One region of the Streptomyces sp. NPDC026377 genome, then DNA from elsewhere that is predicted to be linked to it. Evidence: riboswitches for the same ligand, from Rfam matches in the RefSeq annotation. Region 1 holds a riboswitch; each other region holds the start of a gene.
What was found. Region 1 has a riboswitch for cyclic di-AMP ahead of ACZ4MU_RS04080 (M23 family metallopeptidase). Riboswitches for the same ligand answer to the same signal wherever they lie in the genome.
Positions count from the first base shown of each region.

Region 2: another riboswitch for cyclic di-AMP. It lies ahead of ACZ4MU_RS00390 (transglycosylase family protein); the one in region 1 lies ahead of ACZ4MU_RS04080 (M23 family metallopeptidase).
Region 3: another riboswitch for cyclic di-AMP. It lies ahead of ACZ4MU_RS25340 (M23 family metallopeptidase); the one in region 1 lies ahead of ACZ4MU_RS04080 (M23 family metallopeptidase).
Region 4: another riboswitch for cyclic di-AMP. It lies ahead of ACZ4MU_RS24005 (LysM peptidoglycan-binding domain-containing M23 family metallopeptidase); the one in region 1 lies ahead of ACZ4MU_RS04080 (M23 family metallopeptidase).

Region 1 is NZ_JBVHPV010000001.1:919,394-926,866, reverse strand. It holds gene lhgO (L-2-hydroxyglutarate oxidase) at 1-808, shown strand, start outside; gene trmB (tRNA (guanosine(46)-N7)-methyltransferase TrmB) at 849-1,631, shown strand; gene ACZ4MU_RS04090 (PrsW family glutamic-type intramembrane protease) at 1,686-3,134, shown strand; gene ACZ4MU_RS04085 (aldo/keto reductase) at 3,174-4,118, opposite strand; gene ACZ4MU_RS04080 (M23 family metallopeptidase) at 4,180-5,259, opposite strand; cyclic di-AMP (ydaO/yuaA leader) riboswitch at 5,272-5,453, opposite strand; gene ACZ4MU_RS04075 (PP2C family protein-serine/threonine phosphatase) at 5,609-6,757, opposite strand; gene ACZ4MU_RS04070 (hypothetical protein) at 6,876-7,172, opposite strand; tRNA gene ACZ4MU_RS04065 (tRNA-Met) at 7,273-7,346, opposite strand; gene ACZ4MU_RS04060 (PhlD) at 7,412-7,473, opposite strand, start outside.
Region 2 is NZ_JBVHPV010000001.1:90,994-98,466, reverse strand. It holds gene ACZ4MU_RS00415 (GtrA family protein) at 1-369, shown strand, start outside; gene ACZ4MU_RS00410 (SurA N-terminal domain-containing protein) at 438-1,097, shown strand; gene ACZ4MU_RS00405 (nucleoside triphosphate pyrophosphohydrolase) at 1,142-2,113, shown strand; gene ACZ4MU_RS00400 (cytochrome P450 family protein) at 2,281-3,516, shown strand; gene ACZ4MU_RS00395 (transglycosylase family protein) at 3,649-4,647, shown strand; cyclic di-AMP (ydaO/yuaA leader) riboswitch at 4,907-5,104, shown strand; gene ACZ4MU_RS00390 (transglycosylase family protein) at 5,107-5,805, shown strand; gene eno (phosphopyruvate hydratase) at 6,380-7,473, shown strand, end outside.
Region 3 is NZ_JBVHPV010000013.1:153,077-160,549, forward strand. It holds gene ACZ4MU_RS25330 (M16 family metallopeptidase) at 1-1,216, shown strand, start outside; gene ACZ4MU_RS25335 (M16 family metallopeptidase) at 1,234-2,601, shown strand; cyclic di-AMP (ydaO/yuaA leader) riboswitch at 2,816-2,975, shown strand; gene ACZ4MU_RS25340 (M23 family metallopeptidase) at 2,988-3,758, shown strand; gene ACZ4MU_RS25345 (GntR family transcriptional regulator) at 3,966-4,643, shown strand; gene ACZ4MU_RS25350 (HPr family phosphocarrier protein) at 4,936-5,217, opposite strand; gene ACZ4MU_RS25355 (bifunctional acetate--CoA ligase family protein/GNAT family N-acetyltransferase) at 5,391-7,473, shown strand, end outside.
Region 4 is NZ_JBVHPV010000012.1:91,314-98,786, forward strand. It holds gene ACZ4MU_RS23985 (pentapeptide repeat-containing protein) at 1-345, shown strand, start outside; gene ACZ4MU_RS23990 (polysaccharide deacetylase family protein) at 473-1,270, shown strand; gene ACZ4MU_RS23995 (NAD-dependent epimerase/dehydratase family protein) at 1,385-2,377, shown strand; gene ACZ4MU_RS24000 (SGNH/GDSL hydrolase family protein) at 2,454-3,245, opposite strand; gene ACZ4MU_RS24005 (LysM peptidoglycan-binding domain-containing M23 family metallopeptidase) at 3,417-4,355, opposite strand; cyclic di-AMP (ydaO/yuaA leader) riboswitch at 4,360-4,526, opposite strand; gene ACZ4MU_RS24010 (tyrosine-protein phosphatase) at 5,075-5,893, shown strand; gene ACZ4MU_RS24015 (DUF6126 family protein) at 5,904-6,047, opposite strand; gene ACZ4MU_RS24020 (helix-turn-helix domain-containing protein) at 6,058-6,666, opposite strand; gene ACZ4MU_RS24025 (aspartate aminotransferase family protein) at 6,729-7,473, opposite strand, start outside.

The DNA of each region.
Region 1 (7,473 bases):
GGTCCAGGGCCTCGCCGGGATCCACGTCGCCACGACCGGCGTCTGCGACTACCCGGCGGTGGCGGCCCGCCTGGCCGAGCTGTCCGGAGCCGAGATCCGGTACGGGACGGAAGTCCTCCGGATATCGCGCCGCCCCGACTCGGGTGTGGCCGTGCGCACCTCGACCGGGGCGGTGATCCGGGCCCGGGCGCTGGTGAACTGCGCGGGGCTGCACTGCGACCGGGTGGCACGCCTGGCCGGGGACGACCCGGGGATGCGGATCGTGCCGTTCCGGGGCGAGTACTACGACCTGGCGCGGCCCGGCCTGGTCAAGGGCCTGGTGTATCCGGTGCCGGACCCGGCCTTCCCCTTCCTCGGGGTGCATCTGACCCGGGGGATCGGCGGCGGCGTCCACGTCGGGCCGAACGCGGTCCCGGCCGCGGCCCGCGAGGGCTACGACTGGCGCACGGTCCGCCCCGCCGAGCTGGCCGCCACCCTGAGCTGGCCCGGGACCTGGCGCATCGCCGCCCGCCACTGGCGGTACGGGGCGGGTGAGATCCACCGCTCGCTCTCCCGCCGCGCCTTCACCGAGGCGGTCCGCCGACTGCTCCCCGACGTCCGGGACGAGGACCTGCGCCCCGCCCCCTCCGGGGTGCGCGCCCAGGCGGTGCTGCGCGACGGCACCCTGGTCGACGACTTCCTCATCCGCGAGGCGCCCCGCACGATCCACGTCCTGAACGCCCCGTCCCCGGCGGCCACCGCGTCCCTGCCGATCGGGCGCGAGGTGGCCCGGCGGGCGCTGGGGGTGCTGGGGGCGGCGCGGGTGTAGCGGGCCGTCGTCGGGCCGCGGCACGTAGAATCGGCTCATTGTGTCTGAGCTGCCGCCCCCCGCCCCCGCCCGTCGCCCCAAGGGCGAGCCCCGGTTCCCCGGGGGTCCCGTCGCCGACCCCGCCGGGTCCCACCACGAACGGCGCATCCGCAGTTTCCAGCCGCGCCGCAGCCGGGTGACCACCGGCCAGGGCGAGTACCTGGAGCGGCTGTGGCCCCAGTGGGGCCTCGACATCGACGGGCACGGCACGCTCGACCTGGACGAGATGTTCGGCGGGCTGCCGGTCGTCCTGGAGATCGGCTTCGGGATGGGCGAGGCGACCGCCGAGATGGCCGCCGCCGACCCCGGCACCGGCATCCTCGCCGTCGACGTCCACACCCCCGGCCAGGGCAACCTCCTCGGCCTCGCCGAGCGCGGCGGCCTCACCAACGTCCGGGTCGCCAACGGCGACGCGATCATCCTGCTGCGCGAGATGCTCCCGCCCGAGTCCCTCGACGGGCTGCGCGTCTACTTCCCCGACCCCTGGCCCAAGAAGCGCCACCACAAGCGCCGCATCATCCAGCCCGACTTCCTCACCCTGGCCGCGCCCCGGCTCAAGCCCGGCGCCCTGCTGCACTGCGCCACCGACTGGGAGCCGTACGCCGAGCAGATGCTTCAGGTGCTGACCGCGCACCCCGCGTTCGAGAACACCCAGGCGGACGGCGGATACGCGCCCAGGCCCGCGTTCCGGCCACTCACCCGCTTCGAGGGGCAGGGCCTGGACAAGGGCCATGTGGTCCACGACCTGCTCTTCACCCGCGCGGCCGAGCTCCCCTCCGCCTGACGGCGACCCCACGCACCGTCGCGGATTGTCCCTACCCCTCGTTAGGGTCGTCTGGTGTCGTCCGAGTCGCTTCCGCAACGCCAGCCGCCGGGCCCGCTCCAGCCGGTCCCGGAGCGCGGCGCCGAGCCCCGGTTCGACGCCGTGCCGGAGCGCGCCAAGTGGCGCTACCGGCCGCGGCGCGACTTCTGGCGCTCCAGGGCGCTGCGGGCCGGCGCGCTGATCACCCTGCTCGCCCTGTGCGGTCTGGTCATCTTCGCGATCGTGCGGGACCAGACCGGCACCGAGGGGTTCCTGGTGGGGCTCGCGCTCGCCGTGCTGCCGGTGCCGCTGCTGGTCACCGCGTTCCGCTGGCTCGACCGGGTGGACCCGGGCCCCTGGCGCAACCTGCTGTTCGCCCTCGCCTGGGGGGCGTGCGCCGCCGCCCTTGTGGCGATCATCGCCAACTCGTTCGCGACCAAGTGGATAGCCACCGCGACCGCCGACCCGTCCTCCGCCGACCACCTGGGCGCCACCGTGATCGCGCCGGTCGTCGAGGAGAGCGCCAAGGCGGCGGCCGTGCTGCTGCTGTTCCTTTTCCGCAGACGGGACTTCAAGGGGATAGTCGACGGCGTCGTCGTGGCGGGCTTCACCGCGACCGGCTTCGCCTTCACCGAGAACATCCTGTACATCGGCAACGCCTTCGGCGAGGACCAGGTCAGCCATACCGCCGGGCTCGCCTCGACGACGGCGGCGACGTTCTTCGTCCGGATCGTGATGTCGCCGTTCGCGCACCCGCTCTTCACGGTCTGCACCGGCATAGGCTTCGGGGCCGCGGCGCTCGCGGCCCCGGGCCGCCGCAGGCGCCGGATCTGTCTGCCGGTGCTCGGCCTGCTGTCCGCGATGGGGATGCACGCGCTGTGGAACGGCTCGTCCTCGTTCGGGACGTACGGCTTCTACCTGGTGTACGCCGCGTTCATGGTGCCGGTCTTCGGTCTGCTCACCTGGCTGGCGGTCTGGAGTCGCCAGCGGGAGCTGCGCACGGTCGCGGCGGAGCTGCCGGCGTACGCGGCGGCGGGCTGGCTGGGCCCGGCCGAACCGCTCGCGCTCTCCTCGATGCGGGCCCGCTCGATGGCCCGCGACTTCGCCCACCGCACCTTCGGGGGCAAGCGGGCGGCCCGGACGGTCGCGGAGTACGAGGCGTTCGCGACGGCCCTGGCGTTCCTGCGCCGACGGGCCCGCCACTCCCAGGCCGGGCCGGACTTCACGGCCCGCGAGCAGGAGCTGCTGCACCACCTGTGGGCGCGCCGGGAGGTGGCCGGCCCCGCGCTGCTGTACGCGGCGGGCGCGGCGGGCCGCGTCTGGATCCCGTCGCAGCCCTACCCGTACGGCCACCAGGCCCCGTACGGGAACCAGAGTCCGTACGGGAACCAGCCGCCGTACGGCTACCCCCGGACCCCGTACGGCAGCCGGCCCCCGTACGGCTACGGCCAGGCCCCCTCCCCGTACAACCCCTACCGGCGCTGAGGTCTACGGGGCCTATGGGATCTACGGGATCTACGAGGTCTACGCCGAGGCGGTCTTCAGCTCGCTCAGCTCCGCGTCCGTGAGCTCCAGGTCCGCGACCGCGAGGAGCGCGGGCAGCTGCTCGACGGTCCGGGCCGAGGCGATCGGGGCGACCACGGTCGGCTGCGCGGCGAGCCAGGCGAGGGCCACGCTCGCGGGCTCGACGCCGTGCGCCCGCGCGACGCGGTCGAGCGCGGCCAGCACCTTCACGCCCCGCTCGGTACCGAGGTGCTGGGCGGCGCTCCCGGCCCGGGCGCTCTCGACGTCCTGGCCGGGGCGGTACTTGCCGGTGAGGAAACCGGAGGCGAGCGAGTAGTACGGCACGGCGGCCAGGCCCGAGCGGCCCGCGGTGTCCTGGAGGGCGCCCTCGTAGGTGTCGCGCGAGACCAGGTTGTAGTGCGGCTGGAGGGCGACGTACTTGGCCAGGCCCTCGCGGTCGGAGAAGTCCAGCGAGTCCTGGAGCCGCTCCGGGGAGATGTTGGAGGCGGCCACCGCACGCACCGTGCCGTCCTTGACCAGCTGGTCGAGGGCGGTGACGATCTCCTCGACGGGGACGGACTCGTCGTCGAAGTGCGTGTAGTACAGGTCGATGTAGTCGGTGCCCAGGCGGCGCAGCGACTCCTCGGCGGCGGCCTTGATGGTGGGGGCCGCGAGGCCCTTGAAGGAGGCGTGCGCGCCGCCCTTGGTGGCGATGACGACGTCCTCGCGGTTGCCGCGCGCCGCCAGCCACTTGCCGATGATCCGCTCGGACTCACCGCCCTCGTTGCCCGGGACCCACGCCGAGTAGACGTCGGCGGTGTCCACGAAGTTGCCGCCCGCCTCCGTGTACGCGTCGAGCACCGCGAACGAGGCGGCCTCGTCGGCGGTCCAGCCGAAGACGTTGCCACCCAGGGCGAGCGGGAAGACGGACAGGTCGGAGGAGCCCAGGGGGCGCAGAGTGGTCATGGGGGGTGAACGGGCTGACGGTGCACGCCTATTCCGCGCCCCCCGTCGCCGGGCGGGCGCCCTACGGATTCAGGCCCTTCGACCGCAGCCACGCCATCGGGTCGACTCCCGAGCCGCCCGGGGTGTGCACCTCCAGGTGCAGATGCGGACCCGTCACGTTGCCGGTGGCGCCGACGCGGCCGATGGTCTCGCCCGTCGTCACCTTCTGCCCGGCGCTGACCGCGATGGAGGACTGGTGGCAGTACCAGACCTCCGAGCCGTCCTCCAGCTCGACGACCGTGCGGTAGCCGTACGAACCGGACCAGCCGGCCGACTTGACCGTGCCGCCGTGGACCGCCTTGAGCGGGGTGCCGGTGGGGGCGGCGAAGTCGAGGCCGGTGTGGTGGCCGGAGGACCACATCGAGCCGGCCTCGCCGAAGGTGGAGGTGATCGTGTACGAGGCGACCGGGAGCGAGTAGCTCCTGGCGAGCTCGGCCAGCCGCTCCTGCTCGGCCTTCTTCGCGGCGGCCTCCTCGGCGGCCTTCTTCTCCGCCGCCGCCTTCTGCTGGGCGGCGCTCTGCGCGGCCTTCGCCTCGGCCGCCGCCTGCTGGGCCGCGGCCTTCTCGGCGGCCGCCCTGGCCTCGGCGTCGGCGCTGCTGCGCTGCTGCTCGGCCTGCTGGAGGATACGGGCGCGCAGGGCCTCGCCGGCACCGGTGGCGCCCTGTTCGGCCGCGGCCGGGGAGACGCCCGCCATGGTGAGGGGGGCGTTCGCGACGGCCTGGTCCGCCTGGGCCTGCGGTGCGGCGCCGGGCCTGTCGTCGCCCGCGATACCGGTGATCAGCGCGCCCACGCCCGGCAGGGACTTCACATCGGGGAGATTGTCCGCGACGGAGTCGGGCAGGGATATGGAGACCGGCGGCTTGCTCTGCGCGGTGGCCATGCCTCCCGCGCCGACGGCCGCGATGACGCCGACGCCGAGGACGGTGGAGCTGCGGGCGAGCCCGCCGCGCTGCTTGATCACGCGGTGGCGGCCGCGCACCGAGGACACGGATTCCTCCGTGGGGTTCCACTCCTCCCACACCTCGGTGTCGCTGGGCGCGGTCCCGTACAGGGTGACGGGGGGAAGCGGCGGGGTGCCGAGGGCAGGCTCGTTGGACGCCACGGGGCGGCGTGCTCCTTTCCTTCCTATCGCCTACCGGGTTGGCGGTGGGGGTCCCCCCCTGCTCCTTGAGAGTTCGGGGGAGGGTTCGGAGCAGGAAGGTCTCCTACGGGCACTCTTCGGCGGTGCGAAGGTGCTCGATTCACCCCAAGGTGGTGGTTCCCCGGTTCCCTTGCGGAATTCGGCGCGTGCGCACGGTGCCGCCTCTACGACGGCTGGGACGACCGCGCTGCGTTATCGAACGTTAATAGACAGGCGGACCGGATTCCAAGCCGTTCCCCCTAATCGCCGGCGACAGTAACTGACGTTCCGTCATAAGGCATGCGCTCGGGCGTCGTTAGGCCACGGCCCGTCACGGCACCACCGGCATCGTCCGCCGCCGCTCCGGCTGTCGCGCCCCGGGCCGCCCCACCGCCAGCAGCGCCATGTCGTCGCTCGCGCCCCCGCCCGTATGTCTGCGCACATCGTCGACGAGCGCGTCCAGGACCTCCTGCGGCCCCGGGAAGATCCGGCCGCGCAGCCGCTCGTGCGGGTCGTAGAAGACCCCGGGCGGCCGGGCCGAACGCGCCTCGGAGAGGCCGTCGGTGTAGAACAGCAGCGTCGCCCCGAGCGGGAAGGGGTACGTGTCCGCCCGGTCCGGCCACACCCCCAGCTCCGCCATCCCCAGCGGCAGCGCGGGATCAAAGGGGGCGAGCGCGTCCAGTGCCCCGTCGGCGTGGAGCAGCAGCGGTTCGGGATGGCCCCGGTTCACCAGGCGTACGGCCGTGGCGTCGCGCGGGATCTCGGCGAGCACGGCCGTGGTGAACCCCTCGACGGCGTCCAGGCCGTCGCGCCGGGTGCCCTCCCGGGTCAGCGCGCGCTCCAGCCGCCCGGCCACCGCCTCCAGCGTCTCCTCCTGCTCGGCCGCCTCCCGGAACGCCCCGATCACCACGGCCACCGCCTCGACCGCCTCAAGCCCCTTGCCGCGTACGTCCCCGACGACCAGGCGCACCCCGTACGGCGTGTCCTGGACGGCGAAGAGGTCCCCGCCGATGAACGCGTCCGCCTGCGCCGCCTCGTACCGCGCGGCCACCTGGAGGCCGCCGATCCGCTCGGCGGGCGTCGGCAGGACGGCGCGCTGGGCGGTCTCCGCGATGACCCGTGCCGAGGCCAGGCGTTCGCCGCTGCGGCGCAGCATGCCGTTGGTGAGCAGGGCCAGTACGCCCACGGTGGTGACGGTGAACAGCTCGCTGACCGCCTCCCCGGTGCTGGGGATGTCGTGGAAGTACTCGGTGAACAGCACCGCCCCGACCGCCGAGGCGCCCGCGGCGGCGGTGCCGCGCGGGCCGAAGAAGGGGGCGGCGATCAGCGGGGCGGCGGCGAACAGGGCCGCCGCGGTGAGGTCGGGCGGGGTCGTCACGTCGAGGACGACCCCGGCGACCAGCAGCAGCGCGGGCAGGGCGCGCACGAGGGCCGGACGCCGGGAGCCCTCCCGGCCGCCGCCGTCCGTTCGCTGCCGCACCTGTGGTCTCCCGCCCGTCCGCAGGGGCGCCGCCGTTCCCTCGCGCCCCACCCAGGGTGCCGGGCCGGGCCGCCGGCCGCGAACGCTCCTCCGCCAACCGGGTGCGCTCCGCGGCCCCTCAGTGCCGGTCGGCGCCGGTCGCGATCAGCCGAGCCCGGCACCGGCGGGGCCCGGCCCGGCCGTGCACACAGGTCCCCCGGGCGTGGCGGCGGGCCGCCGCCGGGCCACCGTGGGCGGTGGGGACGCCGCCCTTGGCGTGCGAGGGCGCGGAGATCCAGGGCGCGGCGGGCGACAGGGGCAGCGAGAGCGGCAGGGAGAGACACATCAGCAGCGCGCACAGGGCGAGGAAGAGCGGCACCGCGGGCGCTCTGCGCCGCGTCGCCGCCCGCGGCGGTCCGCCCGCATGGTCGCGCATAGCAAACGCGAGACTACTGTACGCGCACGCGCTCGCGCGGCGGGGCGGGGAAATGCCGAAGGCCCGGCACATTCGCATGTGCCGGGCCCAAGGACTTCAGTAGCGGGGACAGGATTTGAACCTGCGACCTCTGGGTTATGAGCCCAGCGAGCTACCGAGCTGCTCCACCCCGCGTCGGTAAACACAACTGTACGGCATGCGGGACGGTGCTCCGTACCGCTTTACGGACCGCACCGCGCTCACGCCGACCAGTGGCCGCGCGAGGCGGCCAGCACGAAGCCCGGACCGAAGCCGATGATCA
Region 2 (7,473 bases), 830 kb from region 1:
TACTACGGCCTGTACCTGCTCTTCCTGCCGCGGCTGCCGTACGTGGCCGCCCATGTCACGGCCTTCCTGCTGGCCATGGTCGGCTCCTTCTTCCTCACCTCGTACTTCACCTACCGCACCCGGCCCACCTGGCGGAAGTTCCTGCTCTTCCCGCTCACCAACGCGGCCAACTTCGTGATCACCACGACCGGGATGTACGTACTGGTGGACCTGCTCGGCCTCAGCAGCACCTGGGCCCCGCTGATCGCCGCGGCGGCGGCCATCCCGGTCACCTTCGTCCTCTCCCGGACGATCATGCTGCGGCCCGAGACCCGCGGGACGGCCGAATCGTTGAGCGAATCAGTGGCCCACACCACTGAGACTGCCTAACATCGATCACCGCAAGGTCATAGGTCATCTGGTCGCTGCACTGTCGCACGATCCGCCGGGAGGCTCCTTTGCACCGCCGCCGTCGCACCGCACTCGCCCTCTGTGTCGCGCTCCTCGGCGCGGGGCCACTCCTGACCGCCTGCGGCAGCGAGGCCCATCCGGGCGCCGCCGCCGTCGTGGGGGGCGACCGCATCCCGGTCTCCGCCCTCCAGGCCCAGGTCAAGGACGTCCGTACGGCGCAGCAGGCCTCGCCGCAGTCCGCCCAGCTCATCCGGAACACCGGCCAGCTCAGCCGCGCCAAGCTGCACGGCCTGATCTTCGACAAGGTGCTGGACCGGGCCGCCGCCGACGCCGGGGTGAGCGTCAGCCGCAAGGAGCTCCAGCAGGCGCGGGCGGCGATGGCCCGGCAGGCGGGCGGGGAGCAGGCGCTCGCCGCCATGCTCCTCCAGCAGCGCGGGGTCGCCCCCGGCCAGATCGACGACGCGGTGCGCGAGCAGGTGCAGCTCACCAGGCTGGCGGCCGCGACCGGCGCCGACCTCGCCACGCCGACCGGCCAGGCCTCCGTCACCAGGACGCTCAACGAGGCGTCGAAGAAGCTGAAGATCGACGTGAACCCGCGGTACGGGACCTGGGACGACAAGGCGATCCAGCTCGCCGACACCAAGACGCCGTGGATCGCCCAGGTGACCCGGAACGCCCCGGAGCAGGAGGCCCCCGTCACCGGCTGACGGGCCGGGGCGGGTGCGGCGGGCGGCCGGGGTAGGTTCGAGAGGTGACTCTCGAAGAACCCGGCCGCGTCGTCCTGCTCACCGCCAGCCACCGGGTGGCCCCCGGGCTGCTGTCCTGGCCCGCGTGGCAGACGCTGCGCGCCGCCGACCGGGTGCTCTGCGCCGACCCCGGCCACCCGCAGCTGCCGTATCTGCGCGAGGCGGGCGTCGAGGCCGAGATCGCGGAGCCGGATGCCCAGGAGCTCCTCGCGGCGTGCGCCGGGGGCCGTACGGTCGTCGTCCTGCCCTCCGGCGAGGGCGACCGCCGGCTCACCGACGGGCTGGCCCGGCTCGCGGGCTCCGGCCGGGTCGCGATGCCCGACCTGGAGCTGCTGCCCGGCTCGTACGACCTGCCCGGCGCCCGGCTGCTCGACCTCGTCCAGGTCATGGACCGCATCCGCCGCGAGTGCCCGTGGTCGTCCCAGCAGACCCACAAGGGGCTGGCGAAGTACGCCCTGGAAGAGGCGTACGAGCTGGTCGAGGCGGTGGAGGAGGGCGACCGCGACGAGCTGCGCGAGGAGCTGGGGGACGTGCTGCTCCAGGTCGTCTTCCACGCGCGGATCGCGGAGGAGGGGGGCGCGGAGGACGGGGCGGACCCGTTCTCCATCGACGACGTGGCCGGGACGATCGTGGAGAAGCTGATCCACCGCCATCCGCACATCTTCGGTGACGCGCACGCCGAGACGCCCGAGGAGGTCAAGGAGCACTGGCTGCGCCAGAAGGCCGAGGAGAAGCGCCGCGACTCGGTGACCGATGGCATCCCCCTCGGCCAGCCCGGCCTCGCCCTCGCCGCCAAGCTGGCGTCCCGGGTCCGCACGGCGGGCCTGGAGGTGCCCCTGCCCTCCGGCGAGGGCATCGGCTACCGGCTGCTCGCCCTGGCGGTGGCGGCGGAGGCCGACGGCACGGACCCGGAGGCGGCCCTGCGGGCGGCGGCACGCGCGTACCGCGACGCGATCCGCACGACGGAAACGGCCTGACACCGGTGAGCCCTACGAACCCCCGGAACCAGGACCCGACTCCGGGCCAGGACCCGGGCCGAGCCCCGACCCCGGCCACCCAGCCCCCGACCCCGCCGACCCGGGCCCCCGGCCGCCACTCCACCCCGCCGGACCAGGCGCCGCCAGGGGCACCCCCCGCCCCGGAGATGTTCACCTGGGAGTTCGCCACCGATCCCTACCCTGCCTACGCCTGGCTGCGGGAGCACGCGCCCGTGCGCCGCACCACCTTGCCCAGCGGGGTCGAGGCGTGGCTGGTGACGCGGTACGGGGACGCCCGCCAGGCCCTCGCCGACCAGCGGCTCTCCAAGAACCCGGCGCACCACGACGAGCCCGCGCACGCCCGGGGCAGAACGGGCATCCCGGGCGAGCGCAAGGCCGAGCTCATGACGCATCTGCTCAACATCGACCCGCCCGACCACACCCGGCTGCGGCGGCTGGTGTCGAAGGCGTTCACCCCGCGTACGGTCGCCGAATTCGCGCCCCGGGTGCAGGAGTTGACGGACGCCCTCATCGACCGTTTCGCGGCGGGCGGGGAGGCCGACCTCATCCACGAGTTCGCCTTCCCGCTGCCCATCTACGCCATCTGCGACCTGCTGGGCGTCCCGCGCGAGGACCAGGACGACTTCCGGGACTGGGCCGGGATGATGATCCGGCACGGCAAGGGCCCGCGCGGCGGCGTGGCCCGCTCGGTGAAGAAGATGCGCGGCTACCTCCTCGAACTCATCCACCGCAAGCGGGAGAACCCGGGCGAGGACCTCATCTCCGGCCTCATCCGCGCCAGCGACCACGGTGAGCACCTCACCGAGAACGAGGCCGCGGCGATGGCCTTCATCCTCCTGTTCGCCGGGTTCGAGACCACCGTGAACCTCATCGGCAACGGCATGTACGCGCTGCTGCGCGACCCCGGGCAGCGCGAGCGGCTGCAGGCCTCGCTCGCGGCCGGGGAGTCGGACCTGCTGGACACCGGCATCGAGGAACTGCTGCGCTACGACGGGCCCGTGGAGATGGCCACCTGGCGCTTCGCCACCCGCCCGCTGACGATCGGGGGCCAGGACATCGCTGCGGGCGACCCGGTGCTGGTCGTGCTGGCCGCCGCCGACCGCGACCCCGAGCGCTTCGACGACCCCGACACGCTCGACCTCGGCCGCCGCGACAACCAGCACCTCGGCTACGGCCACGGCATCCACTACTGCCTGGGCGCACCCCTGGCCAGACTGGAGGCGAGGACCGCGCTGGCCACCTTGTTGAGGCGCCTGCCTGACCTGCGCCTAGCGGCAGATCCTGCCGATTTGCGCTGGCGGGGCGGCCTGATCATGCGTGGACTGCGCACGCTTCCGGTCGCGTTCACACCCAGCGGAACTGACGGTCCGTCAAAACTGTGATGTTCGCGTTATCGCGGGTGCATCGACTTGTGACAAGCGTTCGAGTACGGCTACGTTCACCCCTCGACTCGCCAAACCAGGCTTCCCGCCCGGCTCAGCAGTCATAGACGTAGTCACACGGAAGGCCACAGCATGCGCTCCGGGAACGGACGGCACCGCCGCCCCCGCCAGGCTCCCGCACTCGTCGTCGCGGCGGGGGTGACCGGCTCGGCCCTCGCCCTTCCGCTCTTCGCGGCGAGCGGCGCCAGCGCCGCCACCGCGTCCACCTGGGACAGCGTGGCGGAGTGCGAGAGCGGCGGCGCCTGGAGCGCCGACTTCGGCAACGGACTGTACGGCGGGCTCCAGTTCTCCCAGGAGACCTGGCAGGAATACGGCGGCACGGCGTACGCCGAGCGCGCCGACCTGGCCAGCCGGGCGCAGCAGATAGCGGTCGCCGAGAAGGTGCTCGCGGCGAAGGGCCCGAAGGCCTTCACCAGCTGCTCGGGGATCTCCGGGCTCACCACGGGCGGCGGCGCCCCGTCCGTGGACCCGGGCGCCACGCCCTCGCCGTACGTCCCCTCCGAGGAGGGGGCCGCGACCCCGGACACCACGGCCACGCCGTCCGCGCCCGCCAAGAAGCCGCCGGCGTCCACCACGCCGTCCCCGTCGTCCTCGACCGCCCCCAAGTCCTCCACGACGCCCTCGGCGCCGTCCACGGGCGCGAGCGGCAAGCCGGGCTCCACCGGCACGGACGGCGCGACCGAGCCCGCCGGCACGGCCACCGGCCCCGCCACGGGGTCCGCCACCGGCGGCAAGCACCGCGGCACCCCGGACCCGGCCGAGACCGGTACCCCCGCGACCACCGAGCCGGGCAATACGGACAACGCTCATGAATCGGGGCGTCACGCCTCGCGAGGTGACGCCGAGTCACGCGAGTCGGGCGATGTGCTCGCCGCCGAGGGCGACTACACCGTCCGCCCCGGCGACAATCTGTGGGACATCTCGCGCTCGCACAAGGTCGAGGGCGGCTGGTCCGCGCTCTACAAGGCGAACAAGAAGACGATCGGCGCCGACCCGAACCTCATCCTGCCTGGCCAGAACCTTGATCTGAACCCGGCGAAGACGGACAACCCGGCCCCGGTCAAGGGGTAGTTCAGGGGCCTATGTCCACTTCTGCGCAAGTGAGACATGGGTCTCTTTCCGTCAACTGCCCTGTCCCGTCCGTCCGGTACGCGCCTTACGCCCCCGACCTGCGGAAACGGGGGTTGCGGGAGGGTCGGGAGGGGCGATTTCTCCCTGATGTGCCCCTTTGAACATCAGGGGTTGGTGTGTTTACGGTCGAAGCGCTCGTCACCACGGGCCCCTTCGACCGGGAACGCCGAATCCTGCCGCCGGTCGCGGGGAACAGTCGACGCTCTGTGCGCCGTAGGCAGGAGCGGGGGACCCAAGGTAAGCGCCGGGCCCGGCCGTTGAGGGACGTACGCCATACGGCGAGACGTACGAAGCGGCCAGGGAACGGCTTGGGGTGAAGACGCGCCACTGGGCGCGGCCGGGCCACTCACTCGCCCGAACCCGACAGCTCACCTCGCAGGCGTCGGTGAGGAGAACTCCATGCTGCTTTCCGGCAAGGGCAAGCACCGCCGCCCGTCCAAGGCCGTCCGAGTCGTCACGCTGGCCGGTGTCACCGGTGCCGCTGTCGCCGCCCCGCTGATGGCCGCCGGCTCCGCCTCCGCCGCCTCCGTCTCCACCTGGGACGCCGTCGCCCAGTGCGAGTCCGGCGGCAACTGGTCCATCAACACCGGCAACGGCTACTACGGCGGTCTGCAGTTCTCGCAGTCCTCCTGGGCCGCGGCGGGCGGCACGCAGTACGCCTCCCGCGCCGACCTGGCCAGCAAGGGCCAGCAGATCGCCACGGCCGAGCGGCTGCTCGCCATGCAGGGCCCGGGTGCCTGGTCCTGCGCCGGCGCGGGCAACCTGACCGCCGGCGGCTCGGCCGCGAACGTCGACACGTCCGGCTCCCCGGCCACGCCGAAGAAGGCCGCGCCGAAGAAGGCCGCGCCGAAGAAGGCCGCGCCCAAGGCCGCGCCCGCCCCGAAGCGCGAGTCGGCCCCCGCCTCGCGCGGCGAGTCCCGTCCGGCCCCGGTCAAGACCGGCGACGGCGAGTACCAGGTGAAGGCCGGGGACACCCTGGGGTCCATCGCCTCGGCGCACGGGGTCAAGGGCGGCTGGGAGAAGCTGTTCGAGCTGAACAAGGACGTCGTCAAGGACGCCAACCTGATCTACGTGAACCAGCAGCTCCACCTGAGCTGAGCCTCCTCCCGGCCCGGGGGTGCGGGGCCTGCGGTCCGTCTGTGGCCGAGCACACGGCCCCCACCCCCCTTCTTGGGCCGGGGGCCGGTGGCGGGTTGCCCGCGCCCCTTCCGAGCCGGGATTTCGTCCGCGGGCCGTCGCTGGCTGATCGCGCAGTTCCCCGCGCCCCTTCTCGGCCGGGGGTTCGCCTGCGGCCCGGTGGTGTGTTGCCCGCGCAGTTCCCCGCGCCCCTGTAGGTGCCCGCACCACCAGGGGCGCGGGGAACTGCGCGCCAAGCCCCAGCCGGTCCGCGGACAAAGGCGCACCTAGGCACCCGAAGGGGCGCGGGGAACTGCGCGACCAGCCCCCACCGGGCCGCAGACGAATACGCACCGCATCCCGCAGGGGACCCGCACCGCATCCCGCAGGGGACCCGCAGGGCGCGGGGGTTTGTTTTGTTCGGGAACATTTTGCCCCCCGTTTCGTCCCACGGGCCGGTCGGTCGGCTGGTGGATGCCCCGGAGCCGGTTAGGCTCAGGGGTGCCGGACCACGCGGCCCGGCGTTTTCCGCGTCACATCCCAGAAGGAGATGCTCGTGCCGTCCATCGACGTCGTCGTAGCCCGGGAAATCCTGGACTCCCGAGGCAACCCCACGGTCGAGGTCGAGGTCGGCCTCGACGACGGCAGCACCGGCCGTGCCGCCGTCCCCTCCGGCGCCTCCACGGGCGCCTTCGAGGCCATCGAACTGCGTGACGGCGACCCCAGCCGCTACCAGGGCAAGGGCGTCGAGAAGGCCGTCCTCGCCGTGATCGAGCAGATCGGCCCGGAGCTCGTCGGCTACGACGCCACCGAGCAGCGCCTGATCGACCAGGCGATGTTCGACCTGGACGCCACGGACAACAAGGGCTCGCTCGGCGCCAACGCCATCCTCGGCGTCTCGCTCGCCGTCGCCCACGCCGCCTCCGAGGCCAGCGACCTGCCGCTCTTCCGCTACCTGGGCGGCCCGAACGCGCACCTGCTGCCCGTTCCGATGATGAACATCCTCAACGGTGGGTCGCACGCCGACTCCAACGTCGACATCCAGGAGTTCATGATCGCCCCGATCGGCGCGGAGTCCTTCTCCGAGGCGCTGCGCTGGGGCACCGAGGTCTACCACACCCTCAAGGCCGTCCTGAAGCGCAAGGGCCTGTCCACCGGCCTCGGCGACGAGGGCGGCTTCGCCCCGAACCTGGACTCCAACCGCGCCGCCCTGGACCTGATCCTGGAGGCCATCAAGGAGGCCGGTTACACCCCGGGCAAGGACGTCGCGCTCGCCCTCGACGTCGCCGCGTCCGAGTTCTACAAGGACGGCAAGTACGAGTTCGAGGGCCAGTCCCGCACGGCCGCCGAGATGACCGACTACTACGCGGAGCTCGTCGCCGCGTACCCGCTGGTCTCCATCGAGGACCCGCTCTTCGAGGACGACTGGGCCGGCTGGAGCACCATCACCGCCCGGCTCGGCGACCAGGTCCAGCTCGTCGGTGACGACCTGTTCGTGACCAACCCCGAGCGCCTCGCCCGCGGCATCGAGGAGAAGTCGGCCAACGCCCTGCTGGTGAAGGTCAACCAGATCGGCTCGCTGACCGAGACCCTCGACGCCGTCGAGCTGGCCCAGCGCAGCGGCTTCAAGTGCATGATGTCGCACCGCTC
Region 3 (7,473 bases), on a different contig from region 1:
CGACGTGGGCTCCCGCCACGAGGTCAAGGGCCGCACCGGCCTGGCTCACCTCTTCGAGCACCTGATGTTCCAGGGCTCGCACCAGGTCCACGGCAACGGCCATTTCGAACTGGTCCAGGGTGCCGGCGGCTCGCTCAACGGCACCACCAGCTTCGAGCGCACCAACTACTTCGAGACCATGCCCACCCACCAGCTGGAGCTCGCGCTCTGGCTGGAGGCCGACCGCATGGGCTCGCTGCTCTCCGCCCTGGACGAGGAGTCCATGGAGAACCAGCGCGACGTCGTCAAGAACGAGCGCCGCCAGCGGTACGACAACGTGCCCTACGGCACGGCGTTCGAGAAGCTCACCGCGCTGGCCTACCCGGAGGGCCACCCGTACCACCACACGCCGATCGGCTCCATGGCCGACCTGGACGCGGCGACCCTGGAGGACGCGCGCGCCTTCTTCCGTACGTACTACGCGCCCAACAACGCGGTCCTCTCGGTGGTCGGCGACATCGACCCCGCCCAGACGCTCGCCTGGATCGAGAAGTACTTCGGCTCCATCCCCTCCCACGACGGCAAGCAGCCGCCGCGCGACGGCACGCTGCCCGGCGTGATCGGCGAGCAGCTGCGCGAGGTCGTCCACGAGGACGTGCCCGCGCGCGCCCTGATGGCCGCATACCGGCTGCCGCACGACGGCACCCGTGAGTGCGACGCGGCGGACCTGGCGCTCACGGTCCTCGGCGGCGGCGAGTCCTCCCGCCTCCACAACCGCCTGGTGCGCCGCGACCAGAGCGCGGTGGCGGCCGGATTCGGCCTGCTGCGCCTGGCCGGCGCCCCCTCGCTCGGCTGGCTGGACGTGAAGACGTCCGGCGGCGTCGACGTCCCCGACATCGAGTCGGCCGTCGACGAGGAGCTCGCCCGGTTCGCCGAAGAGGGCCCCACGGCCGAGGAGATGGAGCGCGCCCAGGCCCAGCTGGAGCGCGAGTGGCTGGACCGGCTCGGCACGGTCGCGGGCCGCGCCGACGAACTCTGCCGGTACGCGGTGCTGTTCGGCGATCCCCAGCTCGCGCTGACCGCCGTCGACCGGGTCCTCGACATCACCGCCGAGGAGGTGCGGGACGTGGCCCGGGCCACCCTGCGCCCGGACAACAGGGCGGTGCTGGTCTACGAGCCGACCACCGCAGAGGCAGACGAGGCGGCCGACGCCGACGCAGAGGGAGCAGAGCAGTGAGCGAGACCGGCGTGACCATGCAGTTCCACCCCCAGCCGACCGCCGGCACCGCGCGTCCCTGGGCCTTCCCCGCCCCCGACCGCTCCACCCTGCCCAACGGGCTGACCGTGCTGCGCTGCGACCGCCCCGGCCAGCAGGTCGTGGCCGTCGAGATCTTCCTGGCCGCCCCGCTGGACGCCGAGCCGGCCGGTCTGGACGGCGTCGCCACCATCATGGCGCGCGCGTTCTCCGAGGGCACCGACAAGCGCTCCGCCGAGGAGTTCGCCGCCGACCTGGAGCGCTGCGGCGCCACCCTGGACGCGCACGCGGACCACCCGGGCGTCCGGGTCTCCCTGGAGGTGCCGGTCTCCCGGCTCCCCAAGGCGCTCGGGCTGCTCGCCGAGGCGCTGCGGGCCCCCGCGTTCGCCGACGCCGAGGTCGACCGCCTGGTGCGCAACCGCCTCGACGAGATCCCGCACGAGCTGGCCAACCCCGCGCGCCGCGCCGCCCAGCAGCTCTCCAAGGAGCTCTTCCCGGCCGGCGCGCGCATGTCGCGCCCGCGCCAGGGGACCGAGGAGAGCGTGGCGCGGATCGACGCGGCGGCGGTACGGGCCTTCTACGAGGCGTACGTCCGCCCCGCCGCGGCCACCGCCGTGGTCGTGGGCGACCTGGGCGCCACCGACCTGGACGCGGTCCTGGCGGACACCCTGGGCGCCTGGACGGGCACCCCGGCCCAGGAACGCCCGATGCCCCCGGTCACCGCCGACGACACCGGCCGCGTGGTCATCGTGGACCGGCCCGGCGCCGTCCAGACCCAGCTCCTGATCGGCCGGATCGGCCCGGACCGCCACGACCGCGTCTGGCCCGCCCAGGTGCTGGGGACGTACTGCCTGGGCGGCACCCTCACCTCCCGTCTGGACCGCGTCCTGCGCGAGGAGAAGGGCTACACCTACGGAGTGCGCTCCTACGGCCAGGTGCTGCGCTCCGGCCCCGAGGGCACCGGCGCCGCCATGCTCGCCATCAGCGGCTCGGTGGACACGCCCAACACCGGCCCGGCCCTGGACGACCTGTGGACGGTGCTGCGCAAGCTCGCCGCCGAGGGGCTGACGGACGCCGAGCGCGAGACGGCCGTGCAGAACCTGGTGGGCGTGGCCCCGCTGAAGTACGAGACGGCCGCCGCCGTCGCCGGGACACTGGCCGACCAGGTCGAGCAGCACCTCCCGGACGACTTCCAGGCGCGGTTGTACGCGCGCCTGGCCGACACCGGCACCGTGGAGGCCACGGCGGCGGTCGTCAGCGCCTTCCCGGTGGACCGTCTGGTGACGGTCCTCGTCGGGGACGCGGCACAGATCGCGGAGCCCGTCAAGGCGCTCGGCATCGGTGAAGTCACCGTCGTGGCGGGCTGATTGGGCCGTCCGCCGAAGGCGGGCGGACGGGCCGGATGGGGACCCCGGTGGCCGAGTGGCCGCCGGGGTCCGCCTTTATGCCCGTTTTGTTAGGGAGGTTGCCTGTCTGTCATGTGGCGTGCGCAACAAAAAGACGTGTCTGTTTGGTGATTGAAAGATCAGCCGTCTAGCGTCAGTCCGGCTGTCCGTCACCACCCGTCGCAGCCGCGGCACCGGACAGCGATCGCCGAGTCCCCAATGGCGCGAGCCAGGGGAGCCGGGGACCCACTCAGTCCCTGGGGTGAATCGGAAGCCTCCGCCCGCGGAGGGGCCCGTAGGAGACCTTCCAGCTCCGAACCCGTCAGCTAACCCGGTAGGCGAGATGGAAGGAAAGGAACCGCCTCTCCATGGCGTTCACCCGTGCCACCGGGAAGCACCGCCGGCCCAGCGCCGTGTCGCGCAAGAGCGCGAACATAGCGGGCATCGCCACCCTCGCCACCGCCGGCGTCGTGGGCACCCTCGCCTCCCCGGCCATGGCCGCCGACAGCTCGGCGTCCGCCGCCGCCTCGGTCGAGGACACCGGCATCACCCAGGCCATCGTGATCGGTGACTCGCTCGCCGACCGGATCGACGCCCAGGCCGCCGCCCAGAAGCACGCCGCCGACAAGGCCCGCGCCGCCGCCGAGGCGAAGCGCAAGGCCGAGGCGAAGGCCAAGGAGGAGCGCGAGGCCAGGGAGCGCGCCGCCCGCGAGGCCGAGCGCAAGCGCCTCAACTCCTTCGTCGCCCCGATCGACGGCGGTTACGTCTCCACCGGCTACAAGAGCGGCGGCTCGATCTGGTCCTCCGGCAGCCACACCGGCATCGACTTCCACGCGGGCGAGGGCACCCCGGTGCACGCGGTCGGTCTGGGCACCGTCGTCGAGGCGGGCTGGGGCGGCGCCTACGGCAACAACATCGTGATCCGGATGAACGACGGCACGTACACGCAGTACGGCCACCTCTCGTCCATCGGGGTGTACGTCGGCCAGCGCGTCGAGCCGGGCCAGCAGATCGCCCTCTCCGGCAACACCGGCAACACCACCGGCCCGCACCTCCACTTCGAGGCCCGCACGGGCCCGGCGTACGGCTCGGACATCGACCCGATCGCGTATCTGCGCTCGCACGGCGTCAACGTCTGACCCGGCCGTCCCCGCATCCCGACCGCAAGCCCCCGGAGCGCATCGCGCCGGGGGCTTCGGCGTGCCGTCCGGCGCGCGCGCCCGTCCATGGCCAAAAGATATGCCTGGCATACGGCACGTCACCGGGAATTAACAGACGCTGGAATAGAGTCGCCGAACAGGCGTCGATCGACCGCGTTTCGCGGGGATTAAGGCGGAGGTTCGGTCATGCGCATTCCCGCGCAATCGGTATGCACGGCAATCCGCGACGACATCGTCTCGGGGCTCTTCGCACGCGGCAGCCGGCTCACCGAGGAAGTGCTAGCCCGGCGGTACGGCGTCTCCCGCGTGCCCGTCCGCGAGGCGCTGCGCACCCTGGAGTCCGAGGGGTTCGTCACCACGCGCCGGCACGCCGGGGCGTGTGTCGCCGAGCCGACCGAGCAGGAGGCCGCCGACCTGCTCGAACTGTGCGCCCTGCTGGAGCCGCTGGCCGCGTCGCGGGCCGCCGCCCGGCGCACCGAGGCCCATCTCAAGGTGCTGCGCGGCCTGGTCAGGCTCGGCCAGGACCGCGTGCGGCGGGCCCAGGGCGAGGATCTGCGCTCCCTGGGCGTCTGGTTTCACGAGACGCTCGCCCAGGCCTCCGGCAGCCCCGGCCTCATCGCGCTGCTCACCCAGCTGCGGCACAAGATCGCGTGGATGTACGTGGCGGAGCAGCCCGCGCTGCCCGCCGAGTACTGGGCGGAGCACGGGGCGCTGGTGGACGCGCTGGCCCGCGGCGACGCCGAGCGGGCCAGGATGCTGGCCGCCCGCCACGCCGAGCGCGCGTTTTCCGCCTATCGGCTGCGGCGCCCGGCGGACGTGAGGATCCCGCAACATGCCGTAAACACCGCGAGCGCCCGTGCTTAACAGGTTCGCCGTATACAAAGGGGTGATTCGGCGGGGCGGATTCGTGCTGCCCGAAAGTGGCGCGGAATGCACGGGCGGGGTCGGCCGGTCCGCGTTACCGGGCGCATAAGCCGGAGCAGTACCTATGGGAAAAGGAAAGGAGCCGCAGACCCGGAATTCGGGTCCGCGGCTCCGATCGCGAAGTGCGGTGACACGCGGTGCGCCGGGACGGCGGCGCGGCGCCGGTTCCCGGCCGGCCGCAGTCGGCGGGATCGCGCCCGCCGGGCCGGGGCAGCCGGACCGGTCGGCCGGCTCAGACGGTCTCGGGGAGCTCCTCGAGACCTTCCTCGACCAGCTTCGCCAGACGGTCCAGGGCCGCGTCGGCGCCCTCCGCCTCGGAAGCCAGCACGATCTCCTCGCCGCCCTGCGCGCCCAGGCCGAGCACCGCGAGCATGGAGGCGGCGTTGACCGGGTTGCCGTCGGCCTTGGCGATCGTCACGGGGACGCCGGAGGCCGTGGCGGCGCGGACGAAAAGGGAAGCGGGGCGGGCGTGCAGGCCCTCGGCCCAGCCGACATTGACGCGGCGCTCAGCCATGGTGATGCCCTTCGAGATCTCTCACGGTTGTCTAGACCAGTCTCTCATGTCCTGCGCGGTGCTCGTGCCGACGTCGGTCCCGGATCCGGCGGCCCCTCGGCCCGGGCGCCCTCTCCACCTTGCCCCCTACCTTGACCCGACCCAACCGGCCCCGCGACCCGTAGGCTGCCCGTATGCAGGCTCCGCAGGAGAAGACGCAGGACCCCGCGTACCCGGCCCACTGGGAGGCCGACGTCGTGCTGCGCGACGGGGGGACCGCGCGGATCAGGCCCATCACGACCGACGACGCGGAGCGGCTCGTCTCGTTCTACGAGCAGGTGTCGGACGAGTCCAAGTACTACCGCTTCTTCGCGCCCTACCCCCGGCTCTCCGCCAAGGACGTGCACCGCTTCACCCATCACGACTACGTGGACCGGGTGGGGCTCGCGGCGACGGTGGGCGGGGAGTTCATCGCGACCGTCCGCTACGACCGGATCAACGCCCAGGGGCGGCCCGCCTCGGCGCCGGCCGACGAGGCGGAGGTGGCGTTCCTGGTCCAGGACGCCCACCAGGGGCGCGGGGTCGCCTCCGCGCTGCTCGAACACATCGCGGAGGTCGCGCGCGAGCGGGGGATCAGACGGTTCGCGGCGGAGGTGCTGCCCGCCAACAACAAGATGATCAAGGTGTTCACGGACGCGGGCTACCAGCAGAAGCGGTCCTTCGAGGACGGCTCGGTCCATCTCACGCTGGATCTGGAACCGACCGCCGAGTCGCTGGCGGTGCAGCGCGCGCGTGAGCAGCGCGCCGAGGCCCGCTCGGTGCAGCGTCTGCTCGCCCCCGGCTCGGTGGCCGTGATCGGCACCGGCCGCGCGCCGGGCGGCGTGGGCCGCACGGTGCTGCGCAACCTCTTGGGGGCGGGGTTCACCGGGCCTGTGTACGCGGTCAACCGGGCCCTCCCGGAAGGAGGTTCCGAGATCGACGGCGTCCGGGCGGTCCGCTCGCTCGGCGAGCTCGGGGAGCCGGTCGACCTCGCCGTCGTCGCCGTCCCGGCCGAACGGGTGCCGGAGGCGGTCGCGGAGTGCGGCGAGCACGGGGTGCAGGGACTGGTCGTGCTGTCCGCCGGGTACGCCGAGAGCGGCGCGGCCGGGCGCGAACGCCAGCGCGAACTGCTGCGCCAGGTGCGGTCGTACGGGATGCGGCTGATCGGGCCCAACGCGTTCGGCGTCATCAACACCGCGCCCGGGACGCGGCTGAACGCCTCGCTCGCGCCCGAGCCGCCGCGGCGCGGGCGGATCGGCCTGTTCACCCAGTCGGGCGCGATCGGCATCGCGCTCCTGTCGGGGCTGCACCGGCGGGGCGCGGGCCTGTCGGCGTTCATCTCCTCGGGCAACCGGGCGGACGTCTCGGGCAACGACATCCTCCAGTACTGGTACGAGGACGCGGACACGGACGTGGTCCTGCTGTACCTCGAATCCATCGGCAACCCGCGGAAGTTCACCCGGCTCGCGCGGCGGACGGCCGCGGTGAAGCCGGTGGTCGCGGTGAAGGGAGCCCGGCACAGCGGCTCGACCCCGCCGGGCCACGCGGTCCCGGTGACCCGGGTCCCGGACAAGGCGGTCTCGGCGCTGCTGCGCCAGGCGGGCGTGATCCGGGTGGACACCGTGACCGAGCTGGTCGACGCGGGCGTCCTCCTCGCGGGCCAGCCGCTCCCGGCCGGGCCGCGCGTCGCCATCCTCGGCAACTCGGAGTCCCTCGGCCTGCTCACGTACGACGCCTGCCTCACGGAGGGGCTGCGCCCGCACCCGCCGGTCGACCTGACGACGGCGGCCACCCCCGAGGACTTCCGCGACGCGCTGGTCCGGGCCCTGGCGGACGAATTCTGCGACGCGGTGGTGGTCACGGCGATCCCCTGGATGGGCGAGCCCGGCCACCCCGACGAGGCCCTGGCCACGGCCCTCCACCAGGCCACGACGACGGCCCCGGGCAAGCCGGTGGCGGTGGTGCACGTGGAACTGGGCGGCCTGGCAGAAGCCCTGGCAAGCGCGGCAAGCACGGCCCCCCGCACAACACCCCCTCGCCCCCAGCCGACGGCCCCGGCGGACGTGCGGAGCCACCCCCTGACGGAAATCCCGGGCCGGAGCCCCGAGGACGCCCGGAGCCACACCCCCGCCGGGGGCCCGGGCCACAGCCCCGAGGAGCCCCACGGACACGCCTCCACCGGGACCCGGGGGCGCACCCCGAGCCATACCCCCACCGGCCTCACGGGGCGCGGCCCCG
Region 4 (7,473 bases), on a different contig from region 1:
CTGCGCGGGGCGTACCTCATCGCGGCCGATCTCAGCGGGGCCGATCTGCGGCTCGCCGATGTGATCGGCGCGGACTTCCGGGACACCGACCTCTCCGGGGCGGACCTGACGGACTGCCTCTTCCTCACCCAGACGCAGGTCAACGCGGCGCGGGGCGACGACGCCACCGTCCTGCCGAGCGGGCTCGACCGCCCCTCGCACTGGCGCGCGGGGACGACGGGTCCGGCGGCGCGGTCCAGCGGCGAGACGGCCCCGGCCACCTCTGCCCGCCGGGGCGGCCCGTCCCGAAAGCCCGGCGGCGCCCGTCGCGGGGGCCCCGGCCCCGCCGGGTCGCGCCGCAGGTAGTCGGCCCGGCCCCGGCCACCCCCGCCACACGCTTTCGCCCCACACCCCACCCCACTATGCATTACGTGTATACACCTCGCTTATAGTCCTCTTCATGTTCTGGTCCAGGCCGAAGGGGAGTCGCCTCATGCGCAGCAGCAATTCCGGAGTCCGCCGTGCCCGGGGGCGGGCCGCGGCCGCACTGGTGACGGTGGCCGCGCTCGGGCTGACGCTGACCGGCTGCTCCGACGGCGCCGTCTCGCCGCGCTCGGCCCGCGACAAGGCGTTCGACAGCAAGGCGGCGGCCGGCGCCGACGCGGGGACCGCCGCCGGGGTCGACTGCCGCAAGGCCAAGTGCATAGCCCTGACCTTCGACGCCGGGCCGGGCGCGAAGACGCCCCGACTGCTCGACACGCTCAAGGAGAAGAAGGTGCCCGCCACCTTCTTCCTGCTCGGCGCCAACCACGTCGAGAAGTACCCCGACACCGTGCGCCGCATCGCCGCCGAGGGGCACGAGGTCGCCAACCACACCTGGTCGCACGAGCGCCTGGACAAGCTCAAGCCCGCCGCGATACGCGCCGAGCTCAACCGCACCCAGGAGGCGGTGGCCGCGCTGACCGGCCGCAAGCCCGTCCTGATGCGACCGCCCCAGGGCCGCACCAACAAGGAGGTCACCAAGGTCAGCAAGGAGCTCGGGCTCTCGCAGATCCTGTGGAGCGCGACCGCGAAGGACTACTCCACCAACGACTCGGCCCTGATCACCGAGCGGATCCTCGACCAGGCCGACCGCGACGGCATCATCCTGCTGCACGACATCTACGACGGGACCGTGCCCGCCGTGCCCGGGATCATCGACGCGCTGAAGGCGCGCGGGTTCACCTTCGTGACCGTGCCCCAGCTCCTCGCCCCCGCCGCCCCCGAGCCGGGCCGGCTCTACCGCCCCTGACCCGCCGGGCCCCCGCTCTGCCGCCGCCCGCACGGGCGCCGGGACGGGGGCCGCGATTCCGCCCTGGGCATGGACCTGTTCTCAAGGGCCCTCCCGGCGGGCAGAGTTGCGGCCATGAAGCTGTTGATACTGGGTGGTACGGAGTTCGTGGGACGCGCGGTGGCCGAGGCCGCCGTGGCGCGCGGGCACGAGGTGACGGTCTTCCACCGGGGCCGCCATGAGCCGTCGGCGGGCGTGCGGGCGCTGCTCGGCGACCGGACGGCCGAGGACGGTCTGGCGGCGCTCGCCGGCGGGCGCTGGGACGTGGTGGTGGACACCTGGTCCGGGGCGCCCTGCGCGGTGCGTGACGCCGCGCGGCTGCTCGCGCGAGGACGCGTCGCCCGGTACGTGTACGTGTCGAGCCGTTCCGTCTACGAGCACCCGGTCCCGGCCGGGGCGGACGAGAGCGCGCCGCTGGTCGACGGCTCGCCGGACGCCGAGGGCGAGGTGGCCTACGCGCAGGCCAAGCGCGGCGGCGAGCTGGCCGCCGTCCGGGAGTTCGGGCCCGACCGCTCGCTCCTGGTGCGCGCCGGGCTGATCCTCGGCCCGTACGAGAACATCGGCCGGCTGCCCTGGTGGCTGGGGCGCATGGCGCGCGGCGGTGAGGTGCTCGCGCCGGGGCCGCGCGATCTTCCGGTGCGATTCATCGACGTCCGGGACCTGGCGGAGTGGATCGTCAGCGCCGCCGACTTCGGGCTCTGCGGGCCCTACAACTTGGCCTGCCCGCCGGACCACACCACCATGGGCGCGCTGCTCGACGCGTGTGCGCGGGTCACCGGCGGCGGTGCGGAGCTGCGCTGGACGGACCCGGAGCCGATCCTGGCCGCCGGGGTGGAGCCGTGGAACCATCTGCCGGTGTGGATTCCGCCGGGTGAGCTGCACGACACGATGCACGGCTCGAACGTGTGGAAGGCCGTGCTCGCGGGGCTGAGCTGCCGCCCCGTCGAGGAGACGGTCGCCGACACCTGGGCGTGGCTCGGGTCGCTCGGCGGCGAGGCGCCGCAGCGGCCGGACCGCCCCCGGGTCGGACTGGACCCGGAGACGGAGCGGAAGCTGCTGCACGGCTGAGCCGTGGGCGCCGCACTCGGGGCGTTCCGCCAGTGACGCCCCCGGCCCCCGGAGGGGCAGCGGGGCTGATGACCCGTCAGAGAGGCAGCAGGTCGGGACGCTTGGGCTCCACATGGTCGCCCGAGCTCTCGCCCCGCAGCCGTCGTCCGATCCACGGCGCCAGGTGCTCGCGCGCCCACTGGATGTCGTCGCGCCGCACCTCCAGGGTGCCGCGCGGCGGCTGCGGGGGCCACGGCTGGTCCGGGTCGGCCGGCACCGCGAGCCCGAGCACCTGGGCGGCTCGCAGCGCGACCCGGGTGTGACCCTCGGGCGACAGGTGCAGCCGGTCGCCGTCCCACGCCCGCCTGTCCTGCACGGACCTCAGCGACCACAGGTCGAGCACCGGGCACCCGTAGCGGTCCGCGATGGAGCGCACATGCGCGGTGTAGGTCGCCACCTTGCCGCGCAGATGCTTGAAGACCGGCACCCCGCGCGTGTCGAACCCGGTGGTCACCATCACCGTCGGGATCGTGCTCTTCAGGTCCGCGACGGCGCGCTCGAAGCGCTCGGCCACGTCGTCCGGGTCGCTGCCCGGCCGGATGATGTCGTTGCCCCCCGCGCAGAAGGTCACGAGGTCGGGCGCGAGCTCCTTGGCCCGCGGCACCTGCTCCTCGACGATCTGGTCGAGGAGCCTGCCGCGGACCGCGAGATTGGCGTAGCGAAAGGCCCCCTCCGGTCGCTGGTCTGCCAGTAGCACGGCGAACCTGTCCGCCCAGCCGACGAACGCCCCGTCCGGGCCGGGGTCGCCGACGCCTTCCGTGAAGCTGTCGCCGATCGCCGTGTACGACCCGAACGTACCGCTGTTGAATGATCTCGAATCGTCTGCCACGGGACCATATCTTTCCCTTACCGGTGTGACCTACGCGACCGTAAGGGGGGGTTGACGGTAGGTGATATAGACCACCCGGTCAGTTTCCCTCAGCGGGAATACGCCGAATACCTCCGGCCCGCCGGACAGAATCCGGTCCGACCGGGCCCGGCCCGGGCCCCGGTCGGGCCGTCAGAGGCTCGCGCCCCGCTGCCTGAGGTAGGCGATCGGGTCGACGTCCGAGCCGTAGTCGGGCGTGGTGCGGATCTCGAAGTGCAGATGCGGGCCGGTGACGTTGCCGGTGGCGCCGGAGAGTCCGAGCTGCCGGCCCGCGGTCACGCTCTGCCCGGCCGAGACGGAGAGCTGCGAGAGGTGGGCGTACTGGGAGTACATGCCGTCGGCGTGCCGGATCACGACCTGGTTGCCGTAGGCGCCGCCCCAGCCGGCCGAGACGACCGTGCCCGCGCCGACGGCCCTGACCGTGGTGCCGGTCTCGGCCGCGAAGTCGACGCCCGTGTGGTAGCCGCTGGACCACATGGACCCGGCCATGCGGTACGGGGTGCCGATGCTCACGCTGTCGAGCGGCGCGCGGAAGCCGGTGGAGGAGCCCTGGTCCGCGCTGGTGGAGGTGTTCGTGGCGGGGGCGGGCGAGGACGGCGCCTGGGTGCGCGGCGCGGGGGTGCGGGGCGCGGGGGAAGACGTCTTCTCGCCGGACGCGTGCGTGCTCGCCGTGCCGGAGCCGTGCGGCGCGCCGGTCTTGGCCTTGGCGCCCAGAACCAGCTTCATGCCCGGGCGGATCAGCGACGGGTCGGAGCCGACGACCTCGCGGTTGTCCCGGTAGAGCCGCTGCCAGCTGCCGAGCCGGTGCTCCTCGGCGATCCGCGAGAGGCAGTCGCCGCTCTTGACCTTGTACGTGGTGGGGGCGGCCTGGGGCGCGGCGGCTGCGGCGGTCGCGGTGGTGCGGGCGGCCTGCTGGGGCGCGGTGGCGGGGGCGGCGGTCTGCACCGCGGCGTGCGCGCCGGTGGCGCCGAGCAGGGGGATGGCGAGTGCGGCGCCACCCGTACCGGCGGCGACCATGCCCCGGGATATCGGGCTGGACTTGGGACGGCGGTGCTTACCCTTCGCGGGCATGGCGGATTCCTCTCCGGCGCCTGCGAGGTGAGCTGTCGGGTTCGGGCTGGAGCTGCCCGGCCGGGCACCGCGTCACGGTGCTCCGGCTTCACCCCGAGCCGTGCCGGAATTCCGGACGGCGCTTACCTGGGTCCCCCGCTCCTGCCACACGTGGATGGGTGCGGATTCCGAGCGGTGGCAGGATTCGGCGGTCCACTCGGATTGCGGTGACCGTAAGCGAGCCGTGCGGGCCACGACAAGTGCCGATTCCCTTTCGGCATTCCCGGCCGGGAATGCACGCGGGAATTGCGGTCACCCTGCGTGGACCGTCATTCCCAACAGGCTTGGCCGGACGGGGTAATTCCTCCGGCACCGCCACCACGGAACGTCACGGATATGACGCTGCTCACGGGTAACCCGCCCTTCCCGAGCGGGAGATGGACAGGAGCCACCAAATCGCCCAATAAGGACGAAAGTTCCGCATCCCTTCCTCCGCCTTCACCCCGTTCGCCCCTCTCCCTCGCCATCGCCCCGATCTGCCCGGTTTACTCGCATCCATAGGCATATACGCACCGGCGCGAGCAGTGGCACCGGCAGCGGGGCGGGACATCGCGCAGGGCAATGGATGCGAAGGGGTCGCATTCCGGTCAAGCGGTCGAGATGATTGCCCCGGGAACCCATGTCGTATCGTCGGGACCGAGGCGGCGTGATCTTTCTTTCGACCCCCATCAGGAGCCAACGTGACCCAGCAGACTCCGCAGATCCCTTCGACCGAGCCCGAGCTGTCCGGCGTCCGCAACTTCCGTGACGTGGGGGGACTGCCGACCGTGGACGGCCGGCGGCTGCGGTACGGACGGCTCTTCCGCAGCGGCCACCTCGCCCACGCGACCGCGCAGGACGCGGCCTTCCTCGCCACGCTCGGCCTGCACACCATCTTCGACTTCCGCAACGCGGCGGACCAGAAGCTGGAGGGCCCGGACGTGGAGCTGCCCGGGGTGCGCAACGTGAACATACCGCTGACGGACCCGGCGGACGGGGCGGAGTTCTGGAAGATGGTCCGCGACGGCGACCTCACCCAGCTGCGGTCGGTGCTCTCCGACGGGCGGGGCGCCGACCGGATGGCGCACTCGTACCGCACGATCATCCGGCAGCGCACGGCCGAGCACAGCCGGGTGCTGCACGCGCTCGCCGAGGACAGCGTCCCGGCCCTGATGCACTGTGCGGCGGGCAAGGACCGCGCGGGTCTGTCCATCGCGGTGGCGCTGCTCGCGGTCGGGGTCGAGCGCGACGCCATCGAGGCCGACTACCTCAAGTCCAACGACCCGCACCGCCGTTACAGGATGCACCGCAGCGACAGCTCCCCCGCCGGGCTGAGCACCGAGGTCGTGGAGCTGCTCAACCCGCTCTTCGACGCCCGCGCCGACTATCTCCACGCCGCCTTCGACACGATCGAGGAGACCTGGGGCACCACCGAGCGCTACCTCTCCGACGGCCTCGGGCTCTCCCCCGAGACCCGTGAGCGGCTGCGCGAGCGGCTGGTCGAGGACGCCGCGCGGTGAACGCGCCGGCTCATTTGCCGACCGTGAACAGCAGGTAGAGGAAGGCCGCGAAGATGTGGCCCGCGACCAAGTAGGCGAACAGCCGGACCACGAGACCCCGGGGGAACTTCGTCTCCCGGGTGTCGACGCCGGACCGTCCCTGGTTCTGCGACATGTCGTACCTCTCAGCCGTGCGGATGGTGCGGATGCGGGTCGGGGCTCTGGAGCAGGGTGTGGACGAACAGGAACGCGGCCCCGCCACGTGAGACGGCGGAGATCCGGTGCGGGGTGAGCGAGTCGAAGTGCGCGCTGTCGCCCGGGTCCAGCTCGTGCGTGGCGTCGCCCAGGGTGAGCCGCAGCCGCCCGGACAGGACGTGCAGCCACTCCTCGCCCGGGTGGACGCGGACCAGCTCGCGCTGGGTGCCGTACGGGACCTCGACGCGCAGGGCCTGCATGGCGCGGCCGGGGTGCCCGGCCCGGTGGTAGGTCCAGCCGTCGGCCTCGGCGGGCCCGGCCCGGCCACCCCGGATGACGGGCTCGCGCTCGGGCGGCATCTCGCCCAGCAGCTCCGAGACCGTCGTACCGTAGGTGCGGGCGAGCGCGAGCAGCATCGGCAGCGAGGGCTGGCGGGCGCCCGTCTCCAGACGGGAGAGGTGCGCCGGTGAGAGACCGGCCCGCGGGGCGGCGGCCTCCAGGGTGAGACCCCGGCGCCGGCGCAGGTCGCGCAGGCGCGGGGCGACACCGGGGAGCGCGGGGTCCGACGGCTCCCCGGCGCCCGCGGAGGGAGTGCTCATGCACCCCATTCAGTCAGCGGCTTGCCTCTGGGGCAACTTTTTTGCCCCAGAGGCAAAAACCCTTATCGGTTGGCGACCGCCTGCTTGACGAGGGTGCGCCCGAAGTCCCACATCAGGCCGCCTCCGCCGTGCGCGTCGTCCATCACGGCCGTGAACGCCTCCACGAAGCGGTCCACCTCGCGCTCGCCGATGGTCAGCGGCGGGATCAGCTTGATCACCTCCAGGTGGTCCCCGGAGACCTGGGTGAGGATGCGGTGCTTCTGAAGCAGCGGCACCACGACCATCTGGGCGAACAGGCCCTTGCGGGCGGCCTGGAGCATGGTCCAGCGCCCGCGCAGCCGGATCGAGGAGGGCTTGCCGAACTCGATGCCGACCATCAGCCCGCGCCCGCGCACGTCGTGCAGCAGCTCGTAGCGGCCGACCAGCGCGGCCAGTCTGGACTTCAGGAGTTCGCCGGTGGCGCGCGCGTTGGCGACGACCTCCTCGTCCTCCATCACCGCGAGCACCGCGAGGCCCGCCGCCATCGCCTGGGCGTTGGAGCCGAAGCTCGCGGAGTGGACCAGGACCCGGTCCATCGACGAGTAGACCTTCTTGAAGATCCAGTCCTTGCCGAGCGTCGCCCCGACGGGCACATATCCGCCGGAGAGCGCCTTGGCGACACAGACCAGGTCCGGCTCGACGCCCTGCTCGTGCTGGTACGCGTAGAAGTCGCCGGTCCTGCCGAGACCGGTCTGCACCTCGTCCGCGATCAGCAGCGCCTTGTGCCGGTGCAGCAGCTCCTGGGCGGCGAGCAGATAGCCGGGGGGC